Regions from separate parts of the Peribacillus sedimenti genome, predicted to be linked through region 1. Evidence: a T-box and tRNA genes for the amino acid it is inferred to sense, from the RefSeq annotation. Region 1 holds a T-box; the other holds one or more tRNA genes.
The links. The T-box of region 1 lies ahead of leuS (leucine--tRNA ligase). A T-box ahead of a tRNA ligase gene usually reads a tRNA of that ligase, here a tRNA-Leu.
Positions count from the first base shown of each region.

Region 2: it encodes a tRNA-Leu, which carries the amino acid that the T-box ahead of leuS (leucine--tRNA ligase) is inferred to sense. The anticodon was not compared.

Region 1 covers NZ_CP143547.1:4,235,986-4,251,472, reverse strand. The annotation lists gene V1500_RS20800 (tetraprenyl-beta-curcumene synthase family protein) at 1-174, shown strand, start outside; gene V1500_RS20795 (LLM class flavin-dependent oxidoreductase) at 192-1,190, shown strand; gene V1500_RS20790 (class I SAM-dependent methyltransferase) at 1,248-1,820, opposite strand; gene V1500_RS20785 (TIGR01212 family radical SAM protein) at 1,820-2,779, opposite strand; gene V1500_RS20780 (YtzC family protein) at 3,062-3,337, shown strand; gene V1500_RS20775 (MDR family MFS transporter) at 3,695-4,891, shown strand; T-box leader at 5,038-5,264, shown strand; gene leuS (leucine--tRNA ligase) at 5,479-7,893, shown strand; gene V1500_RS20765 (rhodanese-like domain-containing protein) at 8,128-8,439, shown strand; gene V1500_RS20760 (sporulation protein Cse60) at 8,563-8,748, shown strand; gene V1500_RS20755 (NAD(P)/FAD-dependent oxidoreductase) at 8,909-10,174, opposite strand; gene V1500_RS20750 (oligosaccharide flippase family protein) at 10,732-12,351, shown strand; gene V1500_RS20745 (pseudouridine synthase) at 12,476-13,189, shown strand; gene V1500_RS20740 (DeoR family transcriptional regulator) at 13,301-13,522, opposite strand; gene pepV (dipeptidase PepV) at 14,047-15,477, shown strand.
Region 2 covers NZ_CP143547.1:2,247,394-2,262,880, forward strand. The annotation lists gene V1500_RS11120 (aldehyde dehydrogenase family protein) at 18-1,484, shown strand; gene V1500_RS11125 (iron-containing alcohol dehydrogenase family protein) at 1,501-2,679, shown strand; gene V1500_RS11130 (R2-like ligand-binding oxidase) at 2,699-3,529, shown strand; gene V1500_RS11135 (UbiD family decarboxylase) at 3,541-4,932, shown strand; gene V1500_RS11140 (UbiX family flavin prenyltransferase) at 4,957-5,517, shown strand; gene V1500_RS11145 (NAD(P)-dependent alcohol dehydrogenase) at 5,680-6,774, shown strand; gene V1500_RS11150 (aldehyde dehydrogenase family protein) at 6,793-8,265, shown strand; gene V1500_RS11155 (malate:quinone oxidoreductase) at 8,881-10,383, shown strand; gene V1500_RS11160 (YjcZ family sporulation protein) at 10,657-10,761, opposite strand; gene V1500_RS11165 (YjcZ family sporulation protein) at 11,441-11,542, shown strand; gene V1500_RS11170 (YjcZ family sporulation protein) at 11,604-11,741, opposite strand; gene V1500_RS11175 (YjcZ family sporulation protein) at 11,952-12,056, opposite strand; gene V1500_RS11180 (aldose epimerase family protein) at 12,742-13,788, shown strand; tRNA gene V1500_RS11185 (tRNA-Leu) at 14,342-14,425, opposite strand; gene V1500_RS11190 (iron-containing alcohol dehydrogenase) at 15,025-15,487, shown strand, end outside.

The DNA.
Region 1 (15,487 bases):
GGTCTTTATTTATCTGATGATAAAGTACAATCCCAGAAAAAGATTAAAGCTGTTTCCAAGAGACTGATTCGATGCGGCGGCTTCGTGTCCATGTTCTTCTATTTGAATGGCAGGGCGTATCGTTCGCTGCAAAAAAGAAGGCATGCAGCTGCGACAGCAGCCAGCCTAAATTGACAGAAAGGGGAGCGTCAATGAAATTAAGTATTCTGGACCAATCACCAATTTCGCAGGGAATGTCAGCAGAAGAAGCTCTCCAAAATACTGTTAAATTAGCGCAGCACGCTGAAAGATTGGGTTTCCACAGATTTTGGGTATCTGAGCATCATGATGCAATGACTCTTGCCGGCACCTCTCCGGAAGTGCTGATTCCCTATCTTGCAGCAAAGACAGACAGAATTAGAGTAGGATCCGGCGGGGTTATGCTTACTCATTACAGCGCTTTTAAGGTCGCCGAAAATTTTCGGGTCATGGAGGGATTGGCACCGGGCAGGATTGATTTGGGAATAGGAAAGGCCCCTGGCGGAATGCCCATTGCCTCCCTTGCATTAGCAGACGGAAGAAAGAGGGATAAAACACGCTACCCGGAACAAATTGATGACCTTTTGGCTTACTTGCACGATGCCTTGCCCGAAGGCCATAGATTCACAGGCCTTACTGCAGCCCCCGTTACAAAAACTGCACCAGAGGTCTGGCTGCTTGGTTCAACAGAATCAAGTGCGCTGCTCGCTGCAGAAAAAGGCCTTCCCTACACATTTGCCCAGTTTATAAATGGGGAAGATGGGTTTGAATATATGGAAAGATACCGGCAGAATTTTAAGCCATCAAAATTTTTAAGCGTACCGAAGAGTCTAGCTGCCGTGTTCTTTATTTGCGCGGAAACAGACCATAAAGCAGAAGAAATTGCATCAATATTGGATTACACCATGCTTATGCAGCAGCAGGGCGCTCGCCTGGAGGGAACGCCAAATCTTGAGCAGGTTCAGGCTTATCAGTATTCATCTTTTGAACTAGATTGGATCAGGGAAAATCGCAAAAGAATGGTAGTAGGGAGTCCTGTTTCTGCAGCTAAGCAATTAAAGGAATTGAGTGAAGGCTACATGGTCGATGAAATGATGCTCGTAAGCATTACGTTTAATTTTGAAGATAAAGTAAAGGCTTTAAGGTTAATTGTTGAGCATTTTGGGAATTAGCGGAAAAAGAGAATATTAAAAAGAAGAGTCTGCCAGCTAATGGATGGCAGACTTTTTCTATCTTTTTTCAATGGCAATGATAAATGGAGGCTGGTTAACTTGATTGATAAACCCATACTGTAGAACGTGCGCTCTGTCCTGTGGAAGGGAAGAAACATATCGCAATAGTTCATCCTTTTCAACAGCGCCCTCAGGATGTCCATGATAGATAACAAGGATGATCAACCCTTCAGCAGCCATGATTTCCAGCAGTTGTTCGATTGCTGAAATGGTCGTGTCAGCCCTCGTAACAATTTGTTTATCCCCTCCCGGGAGATAGCCGAGATTAAAAATTGCGGCAGTGATCCTGTGATGAACCGATTCAGGGATATGGTTCTTTATGTTTTCATGACCTGAGTGAATTAAAGTGCAGCAGTTTGCGAGGCCCTGCTCGTTCAGCCGTGCAGCGGTGGCCTCAAGTGCTTCCTGCTGAATATCAAAACCATAGATGTGGCCTGTGTTTCCGGCAAGTTGTGCTAAAAAAACAGTATCGAACCCGTTCCCGGTAGTCGCATCTACAGCTATATCTCCTTCTCTAATTGCTTTCTCGAGCAGAACCCTTGCAAACGGCAAAATCCTATCCAATTTCATCAAATACTCACCGCTTGTTTATAAAATTTGCCTTGCCAGCTGTTTCGTCTTTTTAATTCTGAGTCAATTGCGTTTAAAACACTCCATTTATCAACACTCCACATAGGCCCAATCATCAGTTCTATTGGCCCGTCACCTGTAATTCTATGGATCACCATTTCTGGAGGAAGAATTTCAAGCTGGTCGCAGACGAGTGAGATATACCGATCGAACGAGAGGAATTCCAGCATACCCTTTTCATATTGTTTGACCATCGGGGTACCTTTCAATAGATGCAGGAGATGTATTTTAATTCCCTGTACATCAAGCTCGGCAACTTGTCTTGCAGTTTCCAGCATCATTTCGTCCGTCTCAAGCGGAAGACCGTTAATAATATGTGAGCACACCCGTATACCGTGTTTCCTCAGCTTTTCGACTCCCTCTGCATAACACTGATAATCATGGGCGCGATTAATCAATAATGCGGTCCTTTCATGAACTGTCTGAAGCCCTAGTTCCACCCATAAGTACGTTCGTTTATTTAGTTCGGCAAGATACTCCACAACATCATCGGGAAGACAATCGGGCCTTGTGGCGATCGATAAGCCAACGACTCCTTCCTCCTTGAGGACGGTCTCATATTTTTCCTGTAAGACCTCGACAGGGGCGTGAGTATTCGTAAAAGCCTGAAAATACGCCATGTACTTGGCATCTTTCCACTTTTTGTGCATTTTTTGGCTTACCTGCCGGAATTGAGTTTTAAGGTCATCTGCCCGATTGCCGGCAAAATCTCCGGAACCCGCTGCGCTGCAAAAGGTACATCCTCCATGCGCTACAGTCCCATCTCGATTAGGGCAATCAAAGCCGGCATCAAGTGCCACTTTAAATACTTTATGTCCAAAAACCCGACGCAAATGGTAATTCCATGTGTGATATCGTTTATCTTGGTCAGCATATATAAACGGGTTTGACTCATCCATGGCAGAAACCTCCTTCATTGCGAATAACATCCAAATTGTCTTTTGCTGTGTGCATTTACTGATGAACATGCAACATTCATGCCCTCCGATTGCGGTAGGTTTTACAATCATAAAAGGTATTTTACCATGTATCAAAGTCTGTTTTCAAAAGTATTTCGAATTCAGGTCACAGGAAGGGAAATGTCTATACTTGCCTTTTATAAAGCAAATCTAAAGTGAGAAAACTAAAATTGCGGATGAGATTTTTCTCTTCTATCTTGTGTAGCTAGGGAGTGAAGGAATGTGGCAACAAGACATTCTATAGATATGTGCCTTTTTAATTGCGAGGATGCGCTGCAATATGCGGACGAGCAGTATATGGAAGGGGCCAGGCAGGAGCACGGCAACGACTTGGAATATACCCAGGCCCAGAACATGCTAGAACAGGCTATACATGAAATTGATGTTCTTTGGAACAGTGCGGATAATCAGCAGAGAGAAAGGCTTTACAGGATGCGATTGCTGGTGGATCAAATGCAGAACCAGATGATCTTGCGCAGCAATACACGAACGATGTGACTTAAAATCAACGTCTCCATACTGTGAATAGGACTGACGCGGACATGTGAGTGTCAGCGGACCAGTTCTTTTTGTTCTTGTATACTGCTTTTTCAATGAAATTCATGCCAGTATTTGTTTCATGAGAAACATAATACGGGACTTTCTGATTATTTGTACCACGCCAGTTATTACATATACTGCATATTTGATAATAAGCACAAGTTTTCACATGTTTTCTGAATCTTAATCCCTGAGGCAGTGAATCTGCATTGGCCGCAACCGAATCATTTTGCTGACAAAACTATTGCCGGGCAGGAGGAAAAGCAATAGAATGGTTTAGTGCACAAAACGATTCTAATGTAAGGGAGCAAAGTTATGCCTCGTTCCTTATGGATGTTAATTATCGGTATGGCTATAAATGTAACTGCATCATCCTTTTTATGGCCTCTCAATACCATTTATATTCATGACCAGTTAGGGAAGTCTCTTTCAGTCGCCGGCCTCGTTCTTATGGCCAATTCTCTAGTAAGCGTAGTTGGAAATCTTGCCGGGGGAATCATGTTTGACAAGATAGGCGGCTATAAAACAATTGTTGTCGGAATTTTATTGACTGTCCTTTCTTCCGTAGGGCTGACAATTGACCATTCATGGACGCCGTACGTAATCTTATTAACCATTTCCGGTTTTGGAGCAGGTATTATATTTCCGGCTATTTTTGCAATGGCCGGTTCTTGCTGGAAAGAGGGCGGAAGAAAGGCCTTTAATGCTATTTATGTGGCACAGAACCTTGGGGTGGCTGTTGGTTCCGCGCTGGGAGGACTAGTCGCTTCATTCTCGTTCGAATACATCTTTGCTGCGAATACAGCCTTGTATTTAGTTTTTCTTGCTCTTGCAGTGTTTGGATTTAGAGGTATCCAGACTGATGATTCCATACAGGCAGCACCTGCGGCTGGAGGCAAGACAGCTCAAATCAGCGTTAAAATGCATGCCCTGATCATTTTAAGCATTGGATATTTCCTATGCTGGATCGGATATGTGCAATGGCAATCTACTATCGCTGCTTATACTCAGGAAATAGGAATTACATTGAAGCAATACAGCTTATTTTGGACTATAAATGGGGCGTTGATTGTAGTTGCACAGCCAGTTGTCTCTGGATTAGTCAAATGGTTTGCAAAAACACTGAAGGTGCAGCTTATTGCGGGGATGCTTATTTTTATTATTTCATTTGCGGTGGCTGCCAACGCAGCGGGTTTTGCAGGTTTCATGACAGCTATGGTCATTCTGACAATCGGGGAAATGTTTGTTTGGCCCGCCGTGCCAGCGGCTGCTAATGAACTGGCTGTTAAAGGGAAAGAAGGGTTTTACCAGGGGGTCGTGAACAGCACCGCCACTGCGGGAAGGATGGTTGGCCCGCTGCTAGGGGGATTTCTGGTGGATTCTTTTGGAATGAATATGATGTTCGGTGTATTTTCAATTCTCTTCGTCATGGCTATTGTTACAACACTCTTTTACGATAAAGGGCTTAAGAAAGCTAACAGCAGTGAAAATATAATTTCACCTGTAAAATAGTTTCCTTGATGAGCGCGAAACAGGTTGGAAATGAAAACATATTTCCCATAATATGAATATATAAAACAAAAGATGTTTATAATGAATGAAAAACGGCTATTGCATTTATGAATAAAATTTACTAGAATACGTATATAATCCTATATCTAACGATGATGATAAGGAGTATTAGCGATTTGAACCTGCGTAGAGAGCTGGCGGACGGTGAAAGCCAGCCAGGAATGATCGTGAACTCGCCTTTGAATTTCGGACATGAATGAACAGTAGTGTCCGGCGTTTTCCACGTTACGGAATCGAAGAGCGGGGCGATTGTTTTCTGTCGCCAATTTGGGTGGTACCGCGGGAAGATATACATAATCCTCTCGTCCCTTTTGGGATGAGGGGATTTTTTTATTCCTTTATCGAAGATAGGAATGCATAGTTTTTTACTTTGACTGCGGCCCGCTTCGACGTTTTCGATATGCTTGGGATGTCGTCGGGTACATGTAATGGTTCTAAGTGACCAACTATATGTGGCAAATGGCAAGTTTTTTGAACACGCTTTAGGCTGCAGTTGCCTTACTATTTTAACTCTAGGAGGAAAGATGATGAGTTTCAACCATTATGAGATCGAAAAAAAATGGCAAAAATACTGGGAAGAACACAAGACGTTCAAAACAAATGAAGAGGGCGGTAAAAGGAAGTTCTATGCGCTCGATATGTTTCCATATCCATCTGGTGCAGGACTTCATGTCGGCCATCCGGAAGGTTACACCGCAAGTGACATATTATCGCGAATGAAAAGAATGCAGGGCTATAAAGTCCTTCATCCAATGGGATGGGATGCATTTGGATTGCCGGCTGAGCAATATGCATTAGATACTGGAAATGACCCGGCTGAATTTACAGAGAAAAATATCAATACGTTTAGAAGGCAAATTAAGGAGCTTGGTTTTTCCTATGATTGGGAGCGGGAAATCAACACGACAGATCCAAGTTATTATAAATGGACACAGTGGATTTTCACAAAGCTGTATGAAAAAGGCTTAGCCTACATTGATGAAGTAGCAGTCAACTGGTGTCCGGCATTGGGAACGGTGCTTGCTAACGAAGAAGTCATTGACGGAAAGAGTGAGCGCGGCGGGCACCCTGTTGAGCGCCGTCCAATGAAGCAATGGGTTCTTAAGATCACTGCTTATGCGGATCGCTTGCTTGATGATTTGGAAGAGGTTGATTGGCCAGAGAATATCAAGGATATGCAGAGAAACTGGATTGGCCGTTCTGAAGGTGCAGAGGTGACGTTTGCGATTGAAGGACATGACGATTCATTTACTGTATTTACGACTCGTCCCGATACATTGTTTGGAGCCACATACGCTGTACTGTCACCTGAGCATCCTTTCATCGAAAAGATTACTGCAGAAGGGCAAAAAAGTGCAGTTGAGGAATATATCCAAACAGTTAAAAACAAAACGGATCTTGAAAGAACAGACTTGGCAAAGGAAAAAACGGGCGTATTTACAGGTGCCTATGCTATTAATCCTGTAAATGGAGAAAAGATGCCAATCTGGATTGCGGATTATGTATTGATGAGCTATGGAACCGGAGCTATAATGGCTGTTCCCGCACATGATGAACGCGATCATGAGTTTGCAGTGAAGTTTGACCTTCCAATCAAGGAGGTCGTTACTGGAGGCAATGTGCAAGAAGAGGCCTTTACAGGTGATGGAGAGCATGTCAATTCCGGATTCTTGGACGGCATGAAGAAAGATGAAGCCATCAAGGCTGCCATCTCATGGCTTACCGAAAAAGGGATTGGAGAGAAAAAAATTACTTATCGCTTGCGTGACTGGCTGTTTAGCCGCCAGCGTTACTGGGGTGAACCGATTCCAATTATCCACTGGGAAGATGGCAGCGTAGAACCTGTAAAAGAGAAAGATCTTCCGGTATTGCTGCCAAAAACGAAGGAGATTCGTCCTTCCGGGACTGGGGAGTCGCCGCTTGCGAATATTTCAGAATGGGTAAATGTGACAGATGAAAATGGCCGTAAAGGCAGACGCGAGACAAACACCATGCCGCAGTGGGCAGGAAGCAGCTGGTACTTCTTGCGATATATCGACCCAACGAATGAAAAGGCGATTGCTGATCCTGAAAAATTAAAGGAATGGCTCCCGGTCGATATGTATATTGGCGGTGCGGAACATGCAGTGCTTCACTTGCTATATGCTCGTTTCTGGCATAAGTTCCTTTATGATTTAGGGGTTGTGCCAACAAAAGAGCCTTTCCAAAAGCTGTTCAACCAGGGAATGATTCTTGGTGAGAATAATGAAAAGATGAGTAAGTCAAAAGGAAATGTGGTCAATCCTGACGATATCATCAAAAGCCACGGGGCCGACACCCTTCGTCTATATGAAATGTTTATGGGACCTTTAGAAGCGTCCATCGCATGGTCAGCGAATGGCCTTGATGGTGCTCGACGCTTCCTTGACAGAGTATGGAGACTATTGGTGGAAGACGATGGTACTCTTTCTGAAAAAGTGGTTGAGAATGATAACAGCGGCAAGCTGGAAAAGGTGTACCACCAAACCGTCAAGAAGGTTACAGAAAACTACGAGGAACTTAAACTCAACACGGCTATTTCACAGCTGATGGTGTTTATCAATGACGCATATAAGGCACAAAATCTGCCTAAGGCTTATATCGAAGGATTTACGAAAATGCTCTCTCCAGTAGCACCGCACATAGCTGAAGAGCTGTGGGAAAAGCTTGGCCACATCGAAAGCATTACGTATGAAACATGGCCTGCATACGATGAAGCCAAACTTGTTGAAGATGAAGTGGAAATAGTCATCCAAATCAATGGAAAAGTGAAGACAAAGCTAATGGTTCCAACCGGTTCATCCAAAGAAAAATTGGAAGAATTGGCAATGCATGATGCAGCCATCAAAGAGCAGATTGATGGCAAAACGATCCGTAAGGTGATTGCGGTACCTGGCAAACTGGTTAATATTGTTGCCAACTAAATAAAAAAGCTGCTGACAAGGCCTCCGAGCCAATCTTGGGGGCCTTGATCCCTGGGGATAGCATATGCTTAAGAATTTTAGGGTCAGACCCCTATTTAATTGTGTAAATTCTACAAGGAGATCAGAATCTCTTTAACTGAGTACAGCGGCAGCAGAATGAGCCTCTTATTTGGATGAGGCACGGGTAATTGTTATAATGAGTCATACATAAATTTAAATTGATGAGGTGTCTAAATGGAAGATATTAAGACTATAACTCCCCAGGAGCTAGAGGAAAAGATTGAGGCGGGTGAGAAGCTGGAAATAGTGGATGTCCGTGAAGATGAAGAGGTTCAGCACGGGATGATTGAAGGGGCAAAGCATATCCGGATGGGCGATATTCCTGAGAAACTGGACCATTTTGATAAGGACAAGGAGTATATTTTCGTTTGCCGATCCGGCAATCGCAGCAATAATGTCTGCCACTACATGCAGGACCAGGGCTATAAAGTACGCAATATGGTGGGCGGCATGCTGAACTGGACCGGCGAAGTTATTGTTAAGTAGGATCCTTCTACAAAAAGAAGAATTCATAAACATCATAGTAGAAAAGCGTGCAAATTTTGACGGAAACGGTATATTTTCTTGAATCTTGGGCAATCCTGTTTCTAAAAAGGGCAGGGGATGTCCATGATTCAAGTAAAGCTGTTTGATTATGAACATGAACAGGATTTAGAGGACGAAATGAATTATTTCCTTGAGAGCATTCGGGATAATCAAATTGTGGATATAAAGTATAATGTGGCCGCATCGGGTGAAGAGGAAGAAGAACAGATTTACTGTTTTAGCGCCATGGTTATATATAAAGTAAGATAAATAAAAGTATATGATTAATAAGGCTTTGGGAATTGCACCTCGTCTGGTTGAACAGACGGGGTGCTTTTTATATATGCTGGTTGGGACCATAGCTGTATGCCATGGAATAATTTAGATAGCTTTTTTGATAGTCAAACTGCAAAAGAAATTGCGCAGCCTATCAGTTGCATGCATAGAGTGCTGCATTTTGGCCGGCGAGCCTGCCTGTTACCAGTGCGGAAGTTATGTTATAGCCGCCTGTGTACCCATGGATGTCTAAAATCTCGCCGCAAAAATATAATCCTCCCATCAATTTAGAAGACATTTCTTTTGGATGGATTTCTTTAACGCTGACGCCGCCTCCGGTAACAAACGCTTTCTCGATTGGCTGGGTTCCGTTCACTTTAAATTGAAAGTCTTTGCAAAGCTCGGCAAAGCGGCGCAATTTTTCATTAGGTATGTTTGCCCCCTGTTCCTGTAAGTCTATGTCGCTCTCCTCAAGCAGGAAATACAGATAGCGTTCTGGCAGCCATCCTTTAAGTATATTTTTGATCGCTTTTTTCGGATCTGCTTTGACCTCCATGACAACCTCCTGGAATAATTCCTCCTTATTTCTGTCGGGAAGGGCATCCAGCTTTATCGTGACATGCGTAAGATTCCATTTCTTCATCGCTTTCACGACAAATTGGCTGCAACGAAGCACTGCTGGCCCGGAAATTCCAAAATGGGTAAAAATCATGTCCATTTGATGAGTGACCAATGGCTTTCCTTTTGGATTTAATACACTTAAGGCAACATCTCGCAGTGAAAGACCCTGCAATGTTTTACTTTGTATGAATGGTTCATCGCTAAGTACAGGTACCTCTGTTGGAAACAGCTCCGTAATTGTATGACCCGCTTTCTTGGCCCATGCATAGCCATCGCCTGTGGAACCTGTATGAGGGACAGATTTGCCTCCTACAGCAACAACAACCGCGTCGGTTTCAAAGGTTTGTCCGTTTTTTAGAAGAACAGCAGCCGTTTTTCCATCCCTATAAATGAGATCAGCAACCGGTGAATTCGTATAAACCTTGACATTCAGCTCTTTCATCCGGTTGATTAGCGCATCCACTACACTCTGGGCTTTGTTATTTACGGGAAACATTCTTCCGTGATCCTCTTCCTTTAAAGCTACACCCAGATTTTCGAAGAATGTAATAATGTCCTCATTATTGAATTCTGAAAAAGCACTGTACAGGAATCTGCCATTTCCCGGAATATGCTTGATGATTTCATCAATGGAGAGGCGGTTTGTCACATTACATCTCCCGCCGCCTGAAATCGCAAGTTTCCTTCCCAGCTTTTCGCCTTTATCGATCAATAGCACACTGGCCCCTCTTTCGCCTGCTGCTATTGAAGCCATCAAGCCTGAGGGTCCCCCGCCTATTACAACTACATCAAATTTCATATCATCCACCATCTTTTATGCTAAGTTTAAATATCCCTTTATATTACTTTGGGACTTTACAATAATGCTAGGCTATATCGTCCTTTTCTCCGGCAGCGTTGTCGACATACACCTGCAGATAAAGCAGTTTTGCAAAAAATGATAAGCCTTCTGATTCGTTCATTAGTCTGATTTCTTTTCCCTTTATGCAAGCCATTCTATCAGTATACATGGATTTGAATAAACGTAGACAACATATACAATTTAATTTTTCCCTAATTACAGCAGTATGCTACATAATTATTGGTTTGGAGGAATGAATCTGTTAAAATAGTTTAGCTTGGCTGAATAAAGGCTTGTCCTTTTCCTGCAAGCTAAAAGATCCGTTTCAGGAAATAATATCATAATTGTAATTGATCCGTGAAAAGAGTAAACTTTTCTTTAGTTTATCAAAGATATTCGAATTCATATAACTCGAGTGCCGTTCTTATAAAGAGATAAGGCGAGGCAGTCAGTTTTAAGATTAGGTTTGATAGCGTGCGAAAACACGTAACTGAATAAAGGTAGGATGGGATTGAATGTCATCAAAGCTATTGAAGGGCACGTTTATCTTAACTTTTGGAATGGTACTGTCCAAGGTGCTCGGATTATTCTATGTAATACCTTTTGAGGAATGGGTTGGCAATGAGGGGACAGAATTATACCAATATGCCTATATTCCTTATACATTATTTATTAGCTTTGCCACAGGCGGGATGCCGCTGGCGGTTTCAAAATTTGTCTCAAAGTATAATGCAATGGAAGAATATGCCGTGGGGCAGAAGCTCTTTAAATCAAGCTTGAAAATTATGCTGCTGACCGGCATTGGGGCATTTATACTATTATATTTATTATCTCCGGCTATCGCAGGATTTGTCACAGTCGATGACAAGCAGAATTTTACTGTAGAAGACATCACAACCGTTATAAGAGCGGTCAGTTTTGCTTTGATTCTAGTTCCATTCATGAGTATGATCCGCGGCTATTTCCAGGGGCATCAATCGATGGGGCCGACTGCGATATCACAGGTAATAGAGCAGTTTATACGCGTTCTCTTTTTGCTGGGCGGAGTATATATCGTTCTGAAGGTAATGGATGGCGACCTGGTGACAGCAATTAGCGTGGCTACATTGGCAGCAACAGCAGGTGCGGTGGCAAGCCTCATTGTATTGCTCATTTATTGGAAAAAGAGAAAACCGCACCTTGATAAATTGCTGGAACAAGATAAGGGTACCATCCATATATCTTTACCTCAAATATATAAAGAGATTTTAGTATCTTCCATCCCGTTTATTTTTGTGGGGATAGCTCTCCCTCTCTTTCAATTGGTAGATACTTTGACATTCACCCGCGCGATGGTTGCATCAGGGATAAATGCAAAGGTTGCCGGTGAGGCTCTAGGCATTGTCAACTTCTCGACGCAGAAGCTAGTAATTATCCCTATGACATTGGCAACTGCTTTTTCGATGAGCATCCTGCCGAGTGTAACAAAAGCGTTCGTGGAGGACAAGTTTCAAACATTTAGCAACCAGCTGAATATGGCTTTTCAAATTCTGCTTTTCCTGACGATTCCTGCGGTAGTAGGGATGTCGCTGCTTGCGGAACCAGTGTACTCAGCGTTTTATGGATACGATCGATTGGGTGTCGAAATCCTTCAGATTTATGCACCTGCTGCAATCTTTTTTGCTTTGTTCTCAGTAACGGCAGCTGTTCTTCAAGGGATCAATCAGCAAAAATTCACCGTATTAAGCCTGTTGACCGGGATCTTAATAAAGCTGAGTTTGAATATTCCGTTGATCAAAATGTTTGAAACAGCAGGTTCCATTTATGCCACAACACTTGGCTACCTGGTGGCATGTCTGATCAATATGTATATCATTACGTATTTTACTGGCTATAAGTATAAACTAGTTGTAAGAAGAACAATGCTTATTTTCATTTTTACCATATTCATGTCCATCTCCGTATTTGTATTCCAATGGATTTTCTCACATTTCCTGAACCCGCAGGAACGGTTTCAGGCTATCCTGGTCACAGCGGGATGTGCATTGACGGGAGCGGCAGCATACTTCATTCTGGCTTTAAAGACGAAGCTGGCACATCGCTTATTTGGAAACCGAATTGATGCTTTGCAAAGGAAATTGAAGCTAAAAGCCTAATTGCATTTTCATCAGATGAATGCCTGGTCTTATGTATGGATGTTGAATCCTTAAGGGCCCTGTATCTGGTGAGAAGACCATAGTAGATACAGCGCAGGTGTGAGGGTACTATCAGGAGGTTAATATGAGAATTGACAAAATGTTATCCAATATAGGGTATGGAAGCAGGACAGAAGTAAAAAAACTACTTAAATCTGGTGCCGTCGCAGTGAATGAAAAGGTGGTCAAGGATCCAAAAGAGCATGTGGATACCAAAGCTGACCGTGTAACAGTTCAGGGTGAAGACGTAGAGTATAGAGAGTTCATTTATCTCATGATGAATAAACCTCCTGGTGTCTTATCAGCAACAGAGGATCACTATCAGGAAACAGTCATTGACATTCTTGAACCTGAGGATGCTGTGTTCCAGCCCTTTCCTGTAGGGCGCCTGGATAAGGATACGGAAGGCCTGCTGCTTTTGACAAATGATGGGCAGCTATCCCATCAGCTCCTTTCTCCTAAAAAGCACGTCCCGAAAACCTATTTCGCCGCAATTGAAGGCGAAGTGACAGAGGATGACATTGAAGCATTTAAGGCTGGTGTGACCCTTGATGATGGATACGTGACAAAACCTGGTGAATTGGCGATTCTCAAGCAGGGGTTAACTTCTGACATTGAATTAACGATTACGGAAGGAAAATTTCATCAGGTAAAGAGAATGTTCGAGGCGGTAGGAAAGCGGGTCATTTATTTGAAACGTATCTCCATGGGAAGTCTGGTATTGGATGAAGAATTGGGGCTAGGCCAATACAGGGAACTCACAGATGAGGAACTGCGATTGTTAAAAGGTAAAGAATAATAGATATAAGAGACGGCGGCCTAAATTGGCCGCCGCTTTTTTTGCCTGGATCGAGCGCGCTGGTTATTTCTTTATGACATGCCCCGCTGATCTTGACTGGCTGCTCTATAATCACGATGACATTTTTACACGCTTTTTTGTCGTTGTCCAAAGGCCTCGGCTTGGACTTTTTACTAAATTATTATATGCCAGTACATTCAGGTCTCGCTGTATCGTGCGAGGAGTGATGCCAAATTCTTCTACAAGCTCTTGAGTAGAAACCGTACCGTTATCACTTATAAACATATAAACGGATTTAATACGGGTTAACATTCGATTTGTTGAAGGTTTCACAATACCACTCCTATTCCTTTTACCTTATTGGCCATAAGGAAATGCCTGTAAGGCCAAACAAAATAGAAAAACTCTGCGATAGGACTAATGGATACGTTGTTCTCCAAGATCAGCTGCTGTACATACAGCTCCCGGTAAAATTTCGACATGCCTAATTCTTTTATACCACCGTGATACAGCTATGAAGCATTGTAAACCGTGCAGTTACTTAATATTTTACGCCTTTAGTATGTGAAATTCCAGATAAATAACTTAATTAACAAAATATTAGGAAAAAAATTACTGTTATTATATATTCAAAAAGGGATTTCTTTATTCAGGAAACTGTTGTCTTAAGACATGTTCCTCTTCGATGCATGATATGCAGCAAATGGTTATTTTCAGAATTTTATTTTGAATGATGCGGTATAAGTCAAAGTGGATTGCTTTCTTTGCAAGCCAACTTTTGTTTTAGCGCTTTAAAGCTCTTGCAGACGCATGGTAAAGAAGTGATAATAGATGGAAGAGCAATTTTTGTCACACAAATGATTGGAGTGATTATTGTGGCCCAAATACATTGGAGGCAGGAGATCGAACAACGAAAAGAAAGCTTGCTTCAGGACACACAGGAGCTTTTAAGAATAAGAAGTGTGCTGGATGAAGAACAAGCGACAGAAGAAGCTCCATTGGGGAAGGGCGTCAAGGCAGCCCTGGATTACATGCTTTCATTAGGTGCAAAGGATGGATTTGTCACCAAAAATGTCGATAATCTTGCCGGGCATCTGGAAATGGGGGAAGGAGACGAACTTATAGGGATTCTATGTCATGTCGATGTCGTACCTGAGGGAGATGGTTGGAGTTCTGATCCCTTTTCAGCTGATATAAGGGATGGCAAAATATACGCCCGTGGTGCAATAGACGATAAGGGCCCGACTATGGCTGCTTATTATGGGATGAAGATTATTAAGGAACTTGGACTGCCGCTTGGTAAACGAGTCCGAATGATTATAGGTACAGACGAGGAATCTGATTGGCGATGTGTGGATCGGTATTTCGAGAAAGAAGAAATGCCAGCCATGGGGTTCGCTCCTGATGCGGATTTTCCAATCATTAATGCTGAAAAGGGGATATGGGATTTCACCGTCCAGCAAAATACTGTAACCACTGCTTCTAATACAGGAATCACAGTAAAGGAATTCTCCTCAGGCAGAAGGCCGAATATGGTACCCGACTATGCCATAGTTAGCATTAAGGCAGCGTCTGACAGCAGTGAAATAGCTGACCGGTTCAACACATTCATTCAAAAGCATTCTCTTGCCGGAACTGCGACTCTTAAGGAAGGCGGAATAATAATTGAACTGGAGGGAGTGTCCGCTCACGGCATGGAACCAAACAACGGCGTGAATGCCGGTTTATTCTTATCCGCTTTCTTATCTGGACTGAATCTTGATGATCAGGCTAAAGAATATTTTACTTTTGTGCACGACAAGTTATTCGGGGATTCGAGGGGCCATAAGCTCGGTCTTGCATTTTCGGATCAGATTACCGGTGAACTTACCATCAATGCAGGCGTATTGCGCTATACACAGGATGGTGGGGGCTCAATTGGCTTCACAACTCGATATCCTGTTACATACAATTGGAAAGAAAGTAAGGAAAAGCTCGTTGTTCAGTTGGCACAGCACAATTTCGGAATTTCGGCAGAATCCAATTCAAAGCCGCACCATGTCACTAGTGACAGTTTTTTAATTAAAACGCTTCAACAGGTATATAAGGAACAAACAGGGCAGGAAGCTAAGTTACTTTCCATTGGAGGAGGGACTTATGCAAGATCACTGGAACAAGGTGTGGCATTTGGCCCGTTATTCCCGGGAAGTGAGGATGTGGCACACCAAAAGGATGAATATATTGCAATTGATGATATGTTGAGCGCCGCAGCTATTTATGCCCATGCGATCTATGAGTTAGCGAAATGAGAAATAAATA
Region 2 (15,487 bases), 2.0 Mb from region 1:
CGATTAGGAGGAGAGATATGACAACGGCGATAGATAAAAAAACACCCGTTTATTACAACTATGTTGGTGGAGAATGGGTTGAATCTGTATCAAAAGAAAGAATGGAATCTTTTAATCCTGCAACGGGGGAACTGGTTAGTTATTCCCAGAAATCAGATTTGAACGATGTAAAGGAAACCATCCATTCTGTGCATCACAGTTATCAGCGGAGTGATTGGGCTGTAAATCCAAAGCGCCGTTATGAAGCGCTTCTTGGGTTGGCAAGAAAAATGACAGAAAAAATGGAACACTTGGCCCGAATCCTGACAATGGAACAAGGAAAAACCATTCGTGAATCACGAATCGAGATTTCAGGCTGTATAGATACCCTTAAATATTTTGCAGGTGCTGCCCGTACAGTTTGTGGGCGTTCCATTCAACTAGAGCCAAATAATTTCGGTGTCATTGTAAAAGAACCGATTGGCGTGGTAGGAATTATTTCCCCTTGGAACTGGCCGGCATTGCTAATGATACGAGAACTTGCTCCGGCTCTTGCGGCTGGTAATGGTGTAATTGTAAAACCTGCCAGTTTGACCCCATCAATCTCAGTAGAGATTTTTAAACTGATTGATGAGGTTACAGATTTTCCTAAAGGAATTGTAAGTATCATCACAGGACCAGGAAGCTTGATTGGAGCTGCAATGGCGAAGAGCGACAAAATCGATATGATCAGTTTCACTGGAGATACCTCTACTGGTAAAGCCATTATGGAAATGGGAGCAAGCAATATCAAAAAGCTCGCTTTAGAGCTGGGTGGCAAATCTCCAAATGTTGTGTTTCCTGATGCCAACTTGGATAAAGCTATCCCGGTCATAGGCAAATCTATTTTTATTTCAGCAGGACAAATTTGCATGGCAGGTTCAAGAGTACTGATCCATGAGTCAATAAAAGATGAGGTAGTAGCCCGTTTAAAACAATTTGCCGAAGGGCTGCGTGTTGAAAATGGTTTATTGGAAAGTGCCGATATGGGACCTCTTGTATCAAAGAGCCAGGTCGAAATCGTTCAGAACTTCTGTGAAATCGGCAGACAGGAAGGCAGGATCATTACAGGGGGCCGCCAGATAACAGGCGGACAATATGATAATGGGCATTACTTCAGTCCAACTATTATCGATGAGCTTCCAGCAAGCTGCAGGGTTGTAAAAGAAGAGATATTCGGACCAGTTCTTGCAGTCCAGACTTTTTCAAATGAACAAGAAGCACTTGAAATTGCAAATGACAGCGACTTTGGTTTATCTGCAGGTATCTGGACCAATAACTTAAACCGGGCTATGAAAATGACAAGAGGCATAAAAGCGGGTACCGTCTGGATCAATACGTATAACAAGAATTTTCCTGAAGCCGAATTTGGGGGCTACAAGCAAAGCGGTTTAGGAAGAACGAGAGGAATAGACGGATTGATGGAGTATTGCGAAACAAAACACGTTCACATAGAAACGGATTAACAAAGGAGGCCACTCAATGAGCATTAGCCGAATTTATAAGGCAGTCGAATCTGATTTTTCATTTCATTTGCCCACTCTAATTGAATTTGGATTGGGCAAGGCAGGGTTACTTGGGGCGAAGCTTCTGAATTTAGGCGTTAAGAATGTTTTTTTGGTTAGTGATAAAGGAGTAGAAGCTGCAGGACTTTTGCGTAAATTACAACAATCGCTAGACACCGCAAATATTCAATATACAACCTATTTAGAGGTGGTACCGGATCCAGGGCTTGAAATAATTGATAAGGGAGCAGCAGTTTTTACATCCGGTGCCTATGATTGCATTGTGGCAGTTGGAGGAGGGAGCGCGATTGATACGGCGAAAGGAATCCGCGTAATATCGAGCAATGGCGGGAGTATCGGGGACTTTGCAGGTGTCGATAAAGTTACAACAGCTCCCTTGGTACCACTGGTTGCTGTACCTACAACTTCAGGTACAGGCAGTGAAGTAACCATTTTTGGCGTTTATTCTGACTGGGTCAAAAATGTCAAGGTCACAGTCACTAGCCAGCATATGGCTCCAACCATGGCACTTGTTGACCCCGAGCTTACGATTAACTTGCCAAAAACCATGACAGCAGCCTCCGGCATAGATGCGCTCGCGCACGGTATAGAATCTTTCTTCTCTATCAAGTCCTGCCCTGCTTCTGCAGCACTGGCTCTGGAGGCGATAAAACTGGTTGGCGTCCATCTGCGCAGGTCGGTAGATCATGGCCAGGATATAGAAGCAAGGACTGGGATGTCGCAAGGAAGCCTGCTAGCAGGAATGGCTTTTAATAATAGATTCCTTGGCCTAGCCCATGCTATCGGAAGTGCCCTTTCAGGTCATTGCCACGTTCCGCATGGAGTTGCCATTGGATTATTGCTACCCCGCGTGGTGGAATTCAACTCCTCGTCACGGCCGGATAAAGCAGCAAAAATCGCACAACTGCTTGGAGTTAAGGAAAGCAATGAAGATCAGCTGGCAGCAGAGGCAGCAAATGCGGTGGGGAATCTGGTTAAAGATATTGGGCTCCCAACCCGGCTAAGGGATGCAAATGTAACAGAGGACAAGCTATGTCAAATTGCAAGGGATTCCTTCAAAAGTGGGATGATGAAATTTAATCCGAGACAACCGACTGAAATAGAAGTGTTAGAACTACTACAACGAATTTATTAATTAAGGGGGAGGCACGGCTATGAGTGAAGAATTGATTCCTGGTCTTGATAAAAGTACAAGTGAGGTAGCATGGAATTTATACCGTAAGGCAATCAAATTTGGAACTTGGGATCCTGCAGCTATTGACTTAACACAGGATAAAATGGATTTTGAGTCGCTTGATCAGGACTTGAAAGACTATCTGATTCATTTTTGCACAGGATTTTTGGATGCCGAGGAAAATGTCGCATTAAAATTCTGTCCCTGGATTATGCTGGGCTCCACCACTGAAGAACAGGCATTCCTTAGCACTCAATTACTGGAGGAATTTAAGCATACGGAGTTTTTTATGCGCTATTTTAGCGAGGTGTTGGGCCGTGAACGAATATCAGGTGTAAAAAACCTGGTGCAGCAAAAGCTGGACGATCGAGCGAGACAGATGCTTGATGCTTTGGAGGCTGGGCTAGAAGAGCGGGAGGCAGCCCTTGTCGAAGGATTGACCCATTATCAGGGGATCATTGAAGGTGTCCAGGCTATGTCCGGATATGAAGTCTTTGAAGCCGTTTACGGCAGCAAAGGTTTGTTCCCAGGGCTTGCAGAGGGATTTGCTAGGATTAAAGAGGATGAGGGAAGGCATGTTGGATTCGGCCTTCGCATGCTAAAGCTTTTGTCAAGAAATCCACAGCATGCGGAAAGGATCCGTGCCATTTTTGACGAATATCTGCCGTTTATCCTTATCCGTTATGACCAGCAAGTGATCGTTGATGGCCGAGAGGTTCCAACACCACTGGAAGTGCGCGGCCGTGAGCGCTTAACGAAATTATTCGATAGACGGTTAAAAGATATCTTCGGCAGGCTGGTCAAAAATTAGGAGGTCACATAATGAGAGCGAAGTCCCTTCGAACATGGCTTGAGTACCTTCAAAAAACCGATAGATTGGCAGTAATTGATAAAGAAGTCAGTCTGCAGTTTGAAGTTGCTGCATTAACGAAGAAACTGGATGGTATAAAGGCAACTTATTTTACAAAGGTTGAAGATTATGACATTTCTGTGGTATCTGGTATTTGTTCAACCCGTGAACAATTTGCTGAAGCACTTGAAACCGACCAGTACGAATTACTTTCACAATTTTCCGCGGCTGTCTCTTCCCCTGCGGAATGCCGTCTAGTGAAAAAAGAGGAGGCTCCCGTTAAGGAAAATATTATCCTGGATGATATTGATTTAAATTCGTTTCCCATTCCGGTACACCATGAAAAGGATTCAGGCAAGTACATTACAGCAGGACTTTTTATCGTCCGTGATCCACTAACGAGGAAACAAAATGTGTCGATACACCGCCTGCAGGTATCCGGAAAAGACAGACTCGGTGTACTGCTGTTGCCGCGACATACTTATCATTTATTCAAGCAAGCTGAAGAAGCAGGGAGACCGCTGGAATGTGCCATTGCAATCGGGGTCGATCCAGTAACACTTCTTGCATCTCAAGCCAGTACTCCATTTGGTGTTGATGAGCTTGAGATTGCGAGTGCACTCCTAAAAGAACCGCTTGAAGTGGTCAGATGTGAAACAGTAGATATCGATGTCCCAGCCTATGCAGAGATTGTGCTGGAAGGAAAAATTCTCCCTGAAATTCGAGAACCTGAAGGGCCCTTTGGAGAATTCCCAAAATATTATGGTCCGCGGGATGACAAGGAAGCCGTTCAGATAACCGGCATTACACACAGGAATCATCCCATTTTTTACACAATTGTTCCTGCTGGATATGAACACTTACTTTTAGGCGGTATCCCAAGGGAGGCAAGCCTTATCCAAACCGTGCGTCAAACAGTTCCTTCAATTAAGGCAGTGCATATGAGCCTGGGAGGAACGTGCAGGTATCATGCCATCATTTCGATCAAGAAGCGGAATGAAGGGGAGGGTAAAAATGCGATAATTGCTGCTTTGGCAAACAGCTTTGATATAAAGCATGTGGTCGTAGTCGATGAAGAAGTAGATATCTTTAATATGGAAGAAGTCGAATGGGCGATAGCCACACGCTTCCAGGCAGAAACAGATTTAGTAGTGATTAACGGTACACAGGGATCAAAATTGGACCCCTCCACTGACAATGGATTTGGTTCAAAAATGGGATTTGATTGTACGGTTCCAATAAAAAGTGAACCAATGAGGTATAAACGAATTCATATACCTGGCTATGAAGAATTGAACATTCATGACTTTATAAATAAGAATTCTTCAGGATTACTGGACCAGCACATGGAAAATAAACGGTAGTTCACTGCTAGAAGGGGGAAATGTATGAAAAAAATTGTAGTAGGAATTTCCGGGGCAAGCGGTGCAATCTACGGGATACGGATACTAGAAGCATTAAAGGCTGCAGGTGCAGAAAGCCATCTTATCCTAAGTGACACAGCAAGAACTACCATTGAATATGAAACAGACTATGACATAAACGATGTAGTCAAGCTTGCTTCAAAAGTCTATGATAATAAAAATCTTGGATCTGCTGTATCCAGCGGTTCGTTTAAAGTGGATGGCATGGTTATTGCGCCATGTTCAATCAAGACGCTTTCGGGTATCGCAAATAGCTATAATGTTGATTTACTTACAAGAGCGGCAGATGTGTGTCTAAAAGAACGTAGAAAATTAGTATTAATGGTCAGGGAGACTCCTCTTCATCTGGGCCATCTCAATCATATGACAAGTGTTACACAATTTGGCGGGATCATCCTCCCGCCTGTCCCATCTTTTTATCATCTTCCCAAAACGGTTAATGAAATCATTGATCAAAGCGTTCAAAAAGCTTTGGATCAGTTTGATATTGAAGCAAATTTGTTTAATAGATGGGTAGGTATTTAACTTAAAAACCAACAACTTTGTGCCATCATTATTACCAAAACTGAATAATAAAAATTTAAAAATCAGATTGTAAGATTTTAAAATTTTTGTTGAAAGAAAATAGATAAAATATAGTTGTAAACGCTTTCAAAATAAAGAAGGTAGGTGACTTAATTAATTATGATAAAAACGTCAGCAGCAATCACACATGGTAAAGGAGAACCCTTTAAAATCGAGGAAATAACAATTGAAGATCCAAAAGCGGGCGAAGTTCTTGTAAGGATTACAGCATCAGGAATATGCCATACTGATTTGATTGTTAGGGACCAATACTATCCAGTGCCCCTTCCTGCGGTGTTAGGCCACGAAGGGTCTGGAATTGTTGAAAAGGTGGGACAAGGAGTCCATTCAGTACAGCCAGGTGACCATGTGGTCTTATCCTATAGTTCATGCGGAGAATGCAACAATTGCCGAAGTGGTAATCCTTATGGTTGCACTCAGTTTTTCACTCTTAATTTCACAGGAAAGATGGAGGACGGAACTAGTAGATTATATAAAGATGGAGAGGAATTGTCCAATTTCTTTGGTCAGTCTAGTTTTGCGTGTTATTCCGTAGTTTCTGAAAGAAATGTGGTAAAGGTTGATAAGGATGTACCTCTAGAATTATTAGGACCCCTTGGGTGTGGGATTCAAACAGGCAGTGGGGCAGTTTTAAATAAGCTGCAACCTAAGGCTGGCTCTAGCATCGTCATTTTTGGCTGTGGTTCCGTAGGCTTAAGTGCTCTAATGGCTGCCAAAGTAGCAAGTTGTACAACAATCATTGCTGTAGACCTCCAAAATAACCGCTTAGAACTTGCCAAGGGACTTGGCGCTACTCATACAATAAACCCAAAAGAAACCAATACTCTTGATGAAATTCAAAGAATTACCGGTGAAGGTGTTGAATATTCCATTGAAACAACTAGCCGACCAGAAGTACTTCGCCAAGCCGTAGATTGCCTTGCTACTCTTGGAAAAGCTGTAGTGATCGGTGCCCCTCCTTTGGGCACTGAAGTAAATTTGGATGTAAATACAATCTTATTTGAAAGGTCTGTCACTGGTGTATTAATGGGTTCTGGCGTACCACAGTTGTATATTCCTAAATTAATAAAACTCTATCAACAAGGGCAATTTCCATTTGATAAATTAATAAAATTCTATACGTTGGAAGAAATAAATCAGGCCAGTGAAGACTCAGAAGCAGGGATTACAATTAAACCAGTAATCAAGATTGGCTAATTTAAAGGAGGTATAGAAATGACTGTAAAAACTAATAAGTATACAGAATGGAACAAATTAATGCTAGGCGGAAAATGGAGAGAGGGCTCCAGTGTAAATTATTGCACGGTTACTAACCCGTTTAATGATGAGGTTTTAACAGAATTGAAGTATGCGAATAAAGAAGATATTCACGAAGCCTACCAGGCGGCAGAAGAAGCTCAAAAAAGCTGGTCTAATTCAAATCCATATGAAAGGATTGCCATCCTAGAAAAAGCGGCTCAGATTGTACAAGACAGAAAAGACGAGTTGATCCAGCTTCTTGTTGAAGAAACTGGAAGCTCTCAATTAAAAGCGTCTGTTGAAGTGGATTGTGTCGTTGGCGACTTAAAGTTAGCCTCGACATTTCCAATGATGATGGGTGCAGATATTCGTCCGTCAGGGATACCGGGAAAAGAGAACAGGATTTATCGGGAGCCTGTGGGAGTTGTCGGGGCTATCACCCCATGGAATTGGCCTTTTCATTTGACGATGCGTGTTGTGGCGCCAGCCATTGCAACTGGTAATGCCATTGTTATAAAGCCTGATTTCCAAACACCTATTTCAGGTGGATTAATCATTGCTAAAATCTTTGAAGAAGCGGGGCTTCCTAATGGATTAATTCATGTTACAGTTGCCGATCTGGAGGAAATTGGCGATTATTTCGTGGAACATCCTGTTCCAAGCGTGATTTCTTTTACTGGTTCAACGGCTGCTGGGCGACATGTTGGCTCTTTGGCAGTAAAACATGTAAAAAAACCTGCACTGGAACTTGGAGGAAACAATGCATTTATCGTTTTGGATGACGCCGATTTAGATCAGGCAGTTTCAGCCGCAACCTTTGGAAAATATATGCATTCGGGCCAAATTTGTATAGCAATCAACCGGATAATCATCGATCGGAATTTATACGAGCCTTTCGTTCAAAAATTCCTGGAGAAGACGGCTCAGGTTAAAGTAGGTGACCCACAGAATAGCGAAACAATTATAGGACCTATGATTAATAGAAAACAGGTAGAACGCGCGTTAAGCATTATTGAGAAAAGTAAGGCAGAGGGAGCAAGGGTTGTAAAGGAAGGGAATGTGACAGGAAATCTTATGGAGCCATTCGTTTTGGTGGATGTCAAGAATGATATGACCATTGCCCAAAATGAAATCTTCGCACCCGTTGCCTGTATAATTCCAGTTGATAGTGAGGAAGAAGCTATAAGGGTAGCAAATGATTCTCCTTTTGGGTTAAGCGGCGCAGTTTTTGCCGGTACGATTGAGCGAGGAATTAAAGTCGCCAAACAGATTAAGACTGGAATGATCCATGTAAACGATCAAACAGTTAACGTGGAAACGAATATCCCTTTTGGCGGTGAAAAAGCGTCAGGGCTGGGCCGTTACTGTGGTGAATGGGCATTTGAGGAATTTACAACTGTTAAATGGATATCTGTACAGAAAGATCCTAGACAATATCCTTTTTCATAAATTTTATTGGAGGGAGCATCTAAGATGCTCCCTTTATTTATGTGTGCCCGGTGTGGTTATCAACTGATGATGAGACAGTCTTTTCCATGCCGGCATCTTGAATGATATCCTCTTATGAAAATCATTTTATTAAACTAGCTTTATATTAAGTTTTAGGGGGAATAATAAAGAAAAACACAAATATTCCGGTTACATATGCAAAAATGTAGCTTGGAGGAATTTTTATTACGGAGCAGCGAAAGAAGGTATCACCAAACAGAATTGTAGTGTAAGTACGACAACGCATTGAGACGGGAACAGCGACTATTATAATGTGATGGTGCATACCAATAAGCATAAGAGGTTCGATTCATTGGAAACTCCTAACCAAACTATCATCGCATCGAGAACCATTGGTAATGTGAATCATTTATTCCTTTTTTAAAGCTTTAAATAGTTTATAAAAATCAGATAATAATAGTAGATATTTTAATCGATTAATTATTATAATAGAATTTGATATGGGTATTATTCACACAAAAAAGGTGTGCTACTAGGCCACACATTGCTATCGGTAACATCTAAAGCAGCAGCGCCTACTCTTTTTTGCGAATATAGGGGATAAGGAAGGGTAAAATGAGCAACTTACAGAACAAAACAGACGTTATCTTAATTGGTGCCGGAGTCATGAGTGCGACTTTGGGATCCTTACTGAAGGAATTAGCACCTGAATGGGAAATCAAAGTGTTTGAAAAACTCGCAAAGGCAGGAGAAGAAAGCTCTAACGAATGGAATAATGCCGGAACGGGCCATGCCGCCCTGTGCGAGCTTAACTATACCTCCGAAAAACCTGACGGATCTATAGATATAAGTAAAGCTATAGCAATTAATGAACAGTTTCAGCTTTCAAGGCAGTTTTGGTCTTATCTTGTAAACAGTGATCTAATTCGTAATCCACATGACTTTATCATGCCGATACCACATATGAGTTTAGTACAAGGGGAAAATAATGTAACTTTTTTAAAAAAACGATTTGAAGCGCTGTCAAACAATCCATTGTTTCAAGGGATGGAATATTCAGATGATCCTGAAAAACTCAAAGAATGGGTCCCGCTTATAATGGAAGGCCGTACATCAAATGAACCGATGGCGGCAACAAAAATCGACACAGGAACAGATGTCAACTTCGGGGCCTTGACAAGGATGTTGTTTGAGCACTTAAAGAGTAATAACGTTGAGATAAACTACAAGCATAGCGTTCAGGATATCAAACGTACCAGCGATGGTTCATGGGAACTGAAGGTGCATGATATTGACAACGGCAAAATCGAATACCATACCGCCAAATTCGTCTTCATCGGTGGCGGGGGCGGAAGCCTGACTTTACTTCAAAAAACCGGCATTCCTGAATCAAAACATATCGGAGGATTTCCGGTAAGCGGACTATTTATGGTATGCAACAATCCGGAAGTTATAGAGCAGCATCATGCAAAAGTTTACGGTAAAGCAAAGGTTGGGGCTCCTCCAATGTCTGTGCCGCATCTTGATACCAGATATATCGATAACAAAAAATCATTGCTTTTTGGACCGTTTGCAGGCTTTTCACCAAAGTTCTTAAAAACGGGTTCGTATTTTGATTTGATAGGTTCCGTCAAACCGAATAATGTCTTAACCATGCTGGCGGCAGGAGTAAAAGAGATGGCATTGACAAAATACCTGATCCAGCAAGTTATGCTTTCGAATGAAAAGCGTATGGAAGAGTTACGCGAATTCATTCCGAGCGCCAAAAGCGAGGATTGGGATATAGTTGTAGCAGGACAGCGTGTGCAAGTTATCAAGGATACTGATGCCGGAGGTAAAGGAACACTTCAATTTGGTACGGAAGTGGTAAGCAGCTCGGACGGTTCGGTAGCTGCATTGCTCGGAGCTTCTCCCGGTGCTTCCACTGCCGTTCACGTTATGCTCGAGGTATTAGGGAAATGCTTCCCACAACGTATGCATGAATGGGAACCCAAAATAAAAGAGATGATTCCTTCTTACGGAATGTCATTAACAGAGAACCCAGAGCTCTTCCAAAAAGTACATGCTTCAACAGAAAAATCTCTCGGCCTGGCGGCAAATGAACCGGTGTATAGTTAAATATTTGGTTTTAGAACAAAGGTATCTCATTGTGAAGAAATATTGTTGAAAAATTTTTATTGCAGAGATTGTAAAAGAAAATGTCTACAATCCAGAGAAAAAATAAATATCGTTTAATGAGTTTGCTAATTCATAAATTTCATTATATATCATAAAAAGAACCTTCAAATCCATCTTGATTTGAAGGTTCTTTTTTTAATATTCATTGTCTTTTAATTGGCAATAAGCCTATTGAGGGTTAAAACCTCTATAGGCTTTTGCTTTTTCTACTAATTAGTAGCCGCCATAGAAACAAGAGCAGCCGATGATAATTAACAAAATGAACAATACTACGATTAAAGCAAAACCACCGCCATATCCACCATATCCATCTGCCATTTTATCCACCCCTTTGACTTAATCTCAATTTATCTTATGTAAACACCACTGCAGAGGACAGGGCTTTTACACACTCCTTGAGAAAAAACCGATTGATGGAAATTCTGCAGTGGGTTTGTGGTCCCAATGATTTGAACAAAAAAACGAAGCGTACTGCTTCGCTTATTTCAGAAGAAATGCCTGGAGCGGCTACGCTTGTTTCATTTCTTACTTTAATTTATCTGTTACATACCAAAAGGAGTACAGGCCAGATAACTACTTTGCGTTAGAATCTCTAAAGTATTATCAGATCAACAATGGTTTTTGGTCCTATAGCTTTAAGTAGTACTGTTTATTAGTAGCCATATAAGCCAGAACAGCCGAAGAAGATCAACATAAAACAACACCACGGTTAGCCTAAAGCCGCCGCCATATCCAGCATATCCGCCTGCCAAAGAATCCAGCCCATTGTATATTCTTGGTTTATTTAATGTACAAACAACGAAAGCGACAGGGCTTTTTATTCTTTTTTAAAAAAGATATTAAAGATAATATAGGTGGACATTGATTCTGGTGATTTCAGCAGCAGACCTAGTTATATTCATTTATGGAGTGTCTTTTTTTGCTCCGTTTCATAGTATGTATTACTCTTATCCCATAAGTAAACCTCCCTAGAACCGAATAAGAGGAGAGGATTTAAATGGCTGATGGCGTTGCTTACGGTTTTGGCGGTGGATTCGCCCTGCTAGTTGTATTGTTTATTCTTTTAATTGTAATCGGTGCAAGCTATTGCGGAGGATGATATTAATTCATTTGTCAAAAAGGCGGTCCAAGGACCGCCTTTTTTAACTATTAGCCTAGTATTAATAACCGCCCCAGCAAGCGCATCCTATGATGATCAGCAAGATAAATAATACAACGATTAATGCGAAGCCGCCGCCATAACCAACTGGTGCCGCAGCAACAGGCGCTGTATATCCACATCCCCAAAAGCAACCCATAAGATTCCCTCCTTATCAAAACAGGATTATGTTTTAACCCTACTTTAAATATATGTGTCTTGATGAATTTAAATTGGACATACGTCTCTACTTACAAGAAATTTGGATAGTTCTTAAAGTAATGGTAGGGATCGACATAATGATGACCGTATATAAAAAAGCCTATGAAGGCTGTGTTCGGGCCTTCATAAGCTTTAGTACTTCAATTCATTAGTACCCTCCATAGAAGCAAGAGCAGCCAATGATGATCAACAAAATGAACAACACGACGATTAAAGCAAAGCCACCGCCATATCCAGCATATCCATCTGCCATCTTATACGCCCCCTTTGTCGATATCTCAATTTATCTTATGTACAAGCAAGCATAGATGTTTGGGCTTTTTGCTAATTTACAAAAGAGGGATGAAGAATTTACGGGGCTTTTTATCTTTCTATGGGTAACACTGAAACGAAATAAAAAAGCAAAGCGTATTACTAAACTCATTACAGGATAAGTGCGGGGTATTGCTTGTTACATTACTTACATGTAGCTTATGTACTTTTTTGCCGTAACCCAATGCTGAAAAGTCGGAAAACGCAACTGCCGAGGTTATGTAAACGAGGGAGGGCCGAATAGAAGCCGGTCTAAAAAACATCACGTAACATCTCGTCTAGCTTCTTACTGATATTGCTGGCGCTGAGAATCCAAAGTAGATAATAGTTTTTGTTTGTATATTCCAAACTTGATAGATATTCCTATAATGTGGTAACCTCAGGAAAATAGTAGAAGTACTTCAATAACTATCAAAGACGATGGATTCTGGAATGACCGTCTAAAAAAGCTACTGATGACAAGCTTCCTTTGACGGGATAATTGGAACATTTATATACGCCTTCTATGGCCAGGTACGGTCCGCTTTTCAGCTGCTCCTCACATGGTGCTTGCTCAATCCTTTTTGGAAGTTCAAATTGGTAATATTTATATTTAAATTTGTTTGTAGATGGAGGCGCGGAGTTATATGAACGTGATTCAGGAGAGTTTTGGTGAAATAGGGGGCCACCCTGTGACTTCTTTTTCAATGGTAAATGATAACGGGGTAGAAGTGACTGCCATTAATTATGGATGTATCATCACTAAAATTGTTGCGCCAGATAAGCATGGAAATTATGAAAACATTGTGCTTGGACATGACACCCTGAAAGACTACGTTAAGGACCCTTATTATTTAGGAGCAGTCGTAGGGCGGGTAGCGGGACGAATCAAGGGCGGTTCTTTTGAACTGGATGGAAAAATATATAACCTTGCAAAAAATGATCCCCCCAACCATTTACATGGTGGTGATCAAGGATTTAATAGAGTTATTTGGAATGCAGAAATAATAGATGGAGGGGTCAGCTTTTCTTACTTTAGTCCAGATCGAGAGGAAGGCTATCCTGGCAACGTAAACATGCAGGTTACTTATTTGCTTGATAACAACAATCAATTGCATGTTTATTATGAGGGACATACTGATCAGAAAACACTGTTAACTGTTACAAACCATTCTTATTTTAATTTAAGCGGCAATATTAAGAAAGATATTCTGGATCACGCTTTACAAATTAAGAGTGATAGATTTCTAGAGCTTGATCATGAATTTATTCCTACGGGCAACTTTATCGAAGTTGGAAATTCTCCGTTCGATTTTAGATCTGGAAGAGAAATAAATATAGGATCTGGTTCTGAACATCCGCAAAATGTACTGGTTGGAGAAGGCTATGATCATCCCTTTTTGCTGAATATAAATCATGATAACGAAATTGTACTTAAGGACTTTGAAAGTGGACGAATACTTACAATTGAAACCGATGAGCCTGCGGTTGTCGTTTATACAGGAAACTCCCTGAAACCGGAAGGATGCTTCAGGAGAATACCATCAAGGAAATACCTGGGTATCTGTTTGGAAACGCAGGGATTGCCTGATGCGATTCATCACCCTCATTTCCCTGGAACCATTATAGACTCAGGGGAAACATATTCTTCTAAAACAGTATACAAGTTCGGGATTGAAACTAACGAAGAATAAATGATAAATAAGGAAATATCGCAATTTGAGCGATACGGAGGTTTGCGAAGTTTCTTTTGCACGTTGGGCAATAGGGGGATCTGGAAAGACAAAAGAAGCTCTGAAGTCGTGGAATACGTAATCGAACAGGTGCTGATTTTTTATACGGTAGATGTATATGGAGACGGACACAGAGAAGAGCTGTTGACTAAAGCTATAAACGGGCGCGAGAGTCATATGTATCTAGCAACCTGCCCTCTTTTTTATGGGTATCAAACTTTTGGAAAGCACATTACAATATGCCTTGATGCCTGCTGATGTGCTGCTCGAAGAAAATAGCAGTCATGGTATGCTTCTTTTCGTTACCTTTAATTAGAGAAATTGGAGTTTGAACGGGCTTCTGGCTTTTGCATTTTTGTTGTAATAAATCAAACTTCTTATAAAATAATCAATTTTAACATAAACGCGTGAACAAAAAGAGACACATCTGACTCAATAATCATCGAAGAACAAAGTAAAGGCCGTTGACAAAAAACATATCAACGGCCTTAGTGGTATGCTTCAGATAAAACGATGCGGATGAAGGGACTTGAACCCCCACGGTATTGCTACCACTAGAACCTGAATCTAGCGCGTCTGCCGATTCCGCCACATCCGCTAAAAATACTACAGTTAAAATATATCAGACATTTTATTATGAAACAACCCATTTAATCTATTTGGCTTAGTTTAAAGTATTAGTCAGACTTCATGAAACCCTGTTCGAAGGCCATCCAATACATCATGATAGATCTCTGCGTATGTTTCCTTCATTAAGTTTATATAGATGGGCCGTATAGAACGAATGGCCATACTTTTTTGGATCGGTGCCATATCTGTGGTAGTCGGTTGCAGCTTTCAAATGGCCAACCAATTTTTGTTTGGTTTTGATTTTAATCTTAAGATGAAATCCGACAGCCGGCTATTTCCAACAAAAGAACCATTTATGGTCTACCAGGAAAAGAGGTTTCATACGTGCAGGATTTTGATGCAAAATGGCGAACACATACTAATAATTTTTTTTAGATATAATGAGGATTCTCGTGTCAATCACACAGATCACACTATCTGAATCTCGAACAAAGGAAACCAAGATTCAAGGAAGAAGGATTCAATATCATTGCAACGACTCACAGGCACTATTTGTAAAAGGAGTTTTTTTCAGCATAGGGCCTAAATTTGGCTTTACTTTAAAACTTTAAGTAAGGAGACATAGTTATGGAGAGCTATAGTTATTACTGTAATACAAGAATTGAGATGGGTTTAGGAAAAGTCGAGTTATTACCAGACCTTATAAAGTCCCTTAATATCGGATCATCCATTTTACTGGTCAGTGACCCAGGTGTGGTTAAGGCAGGTGTAATCCAACCAATCCAATCCCTTCTAGAGGATTTAGGATTTCGTGTTATTCTGTTCGACTCCGTTTCTCAGAACCCGAGAGATACAGAATGCTTAGAAGGTGCGAAGGTATTTAATCAAGAGAGGATGGAATTAATTGTCGCTATTGGCGGCGGCAGTGCGATGGATACGGGAAAGGCGATTGCACTCTTAGGACCGAATGGCGGGACACCTGCTGATTATGTGGCAGGAAAGAAGGAATACGCTAATATTGCTCCGATTATTTGTGTCCCGACTACTGCAGGCACTGGATCCGAAGTTACCCGTTCTTCCGTTATTTCCG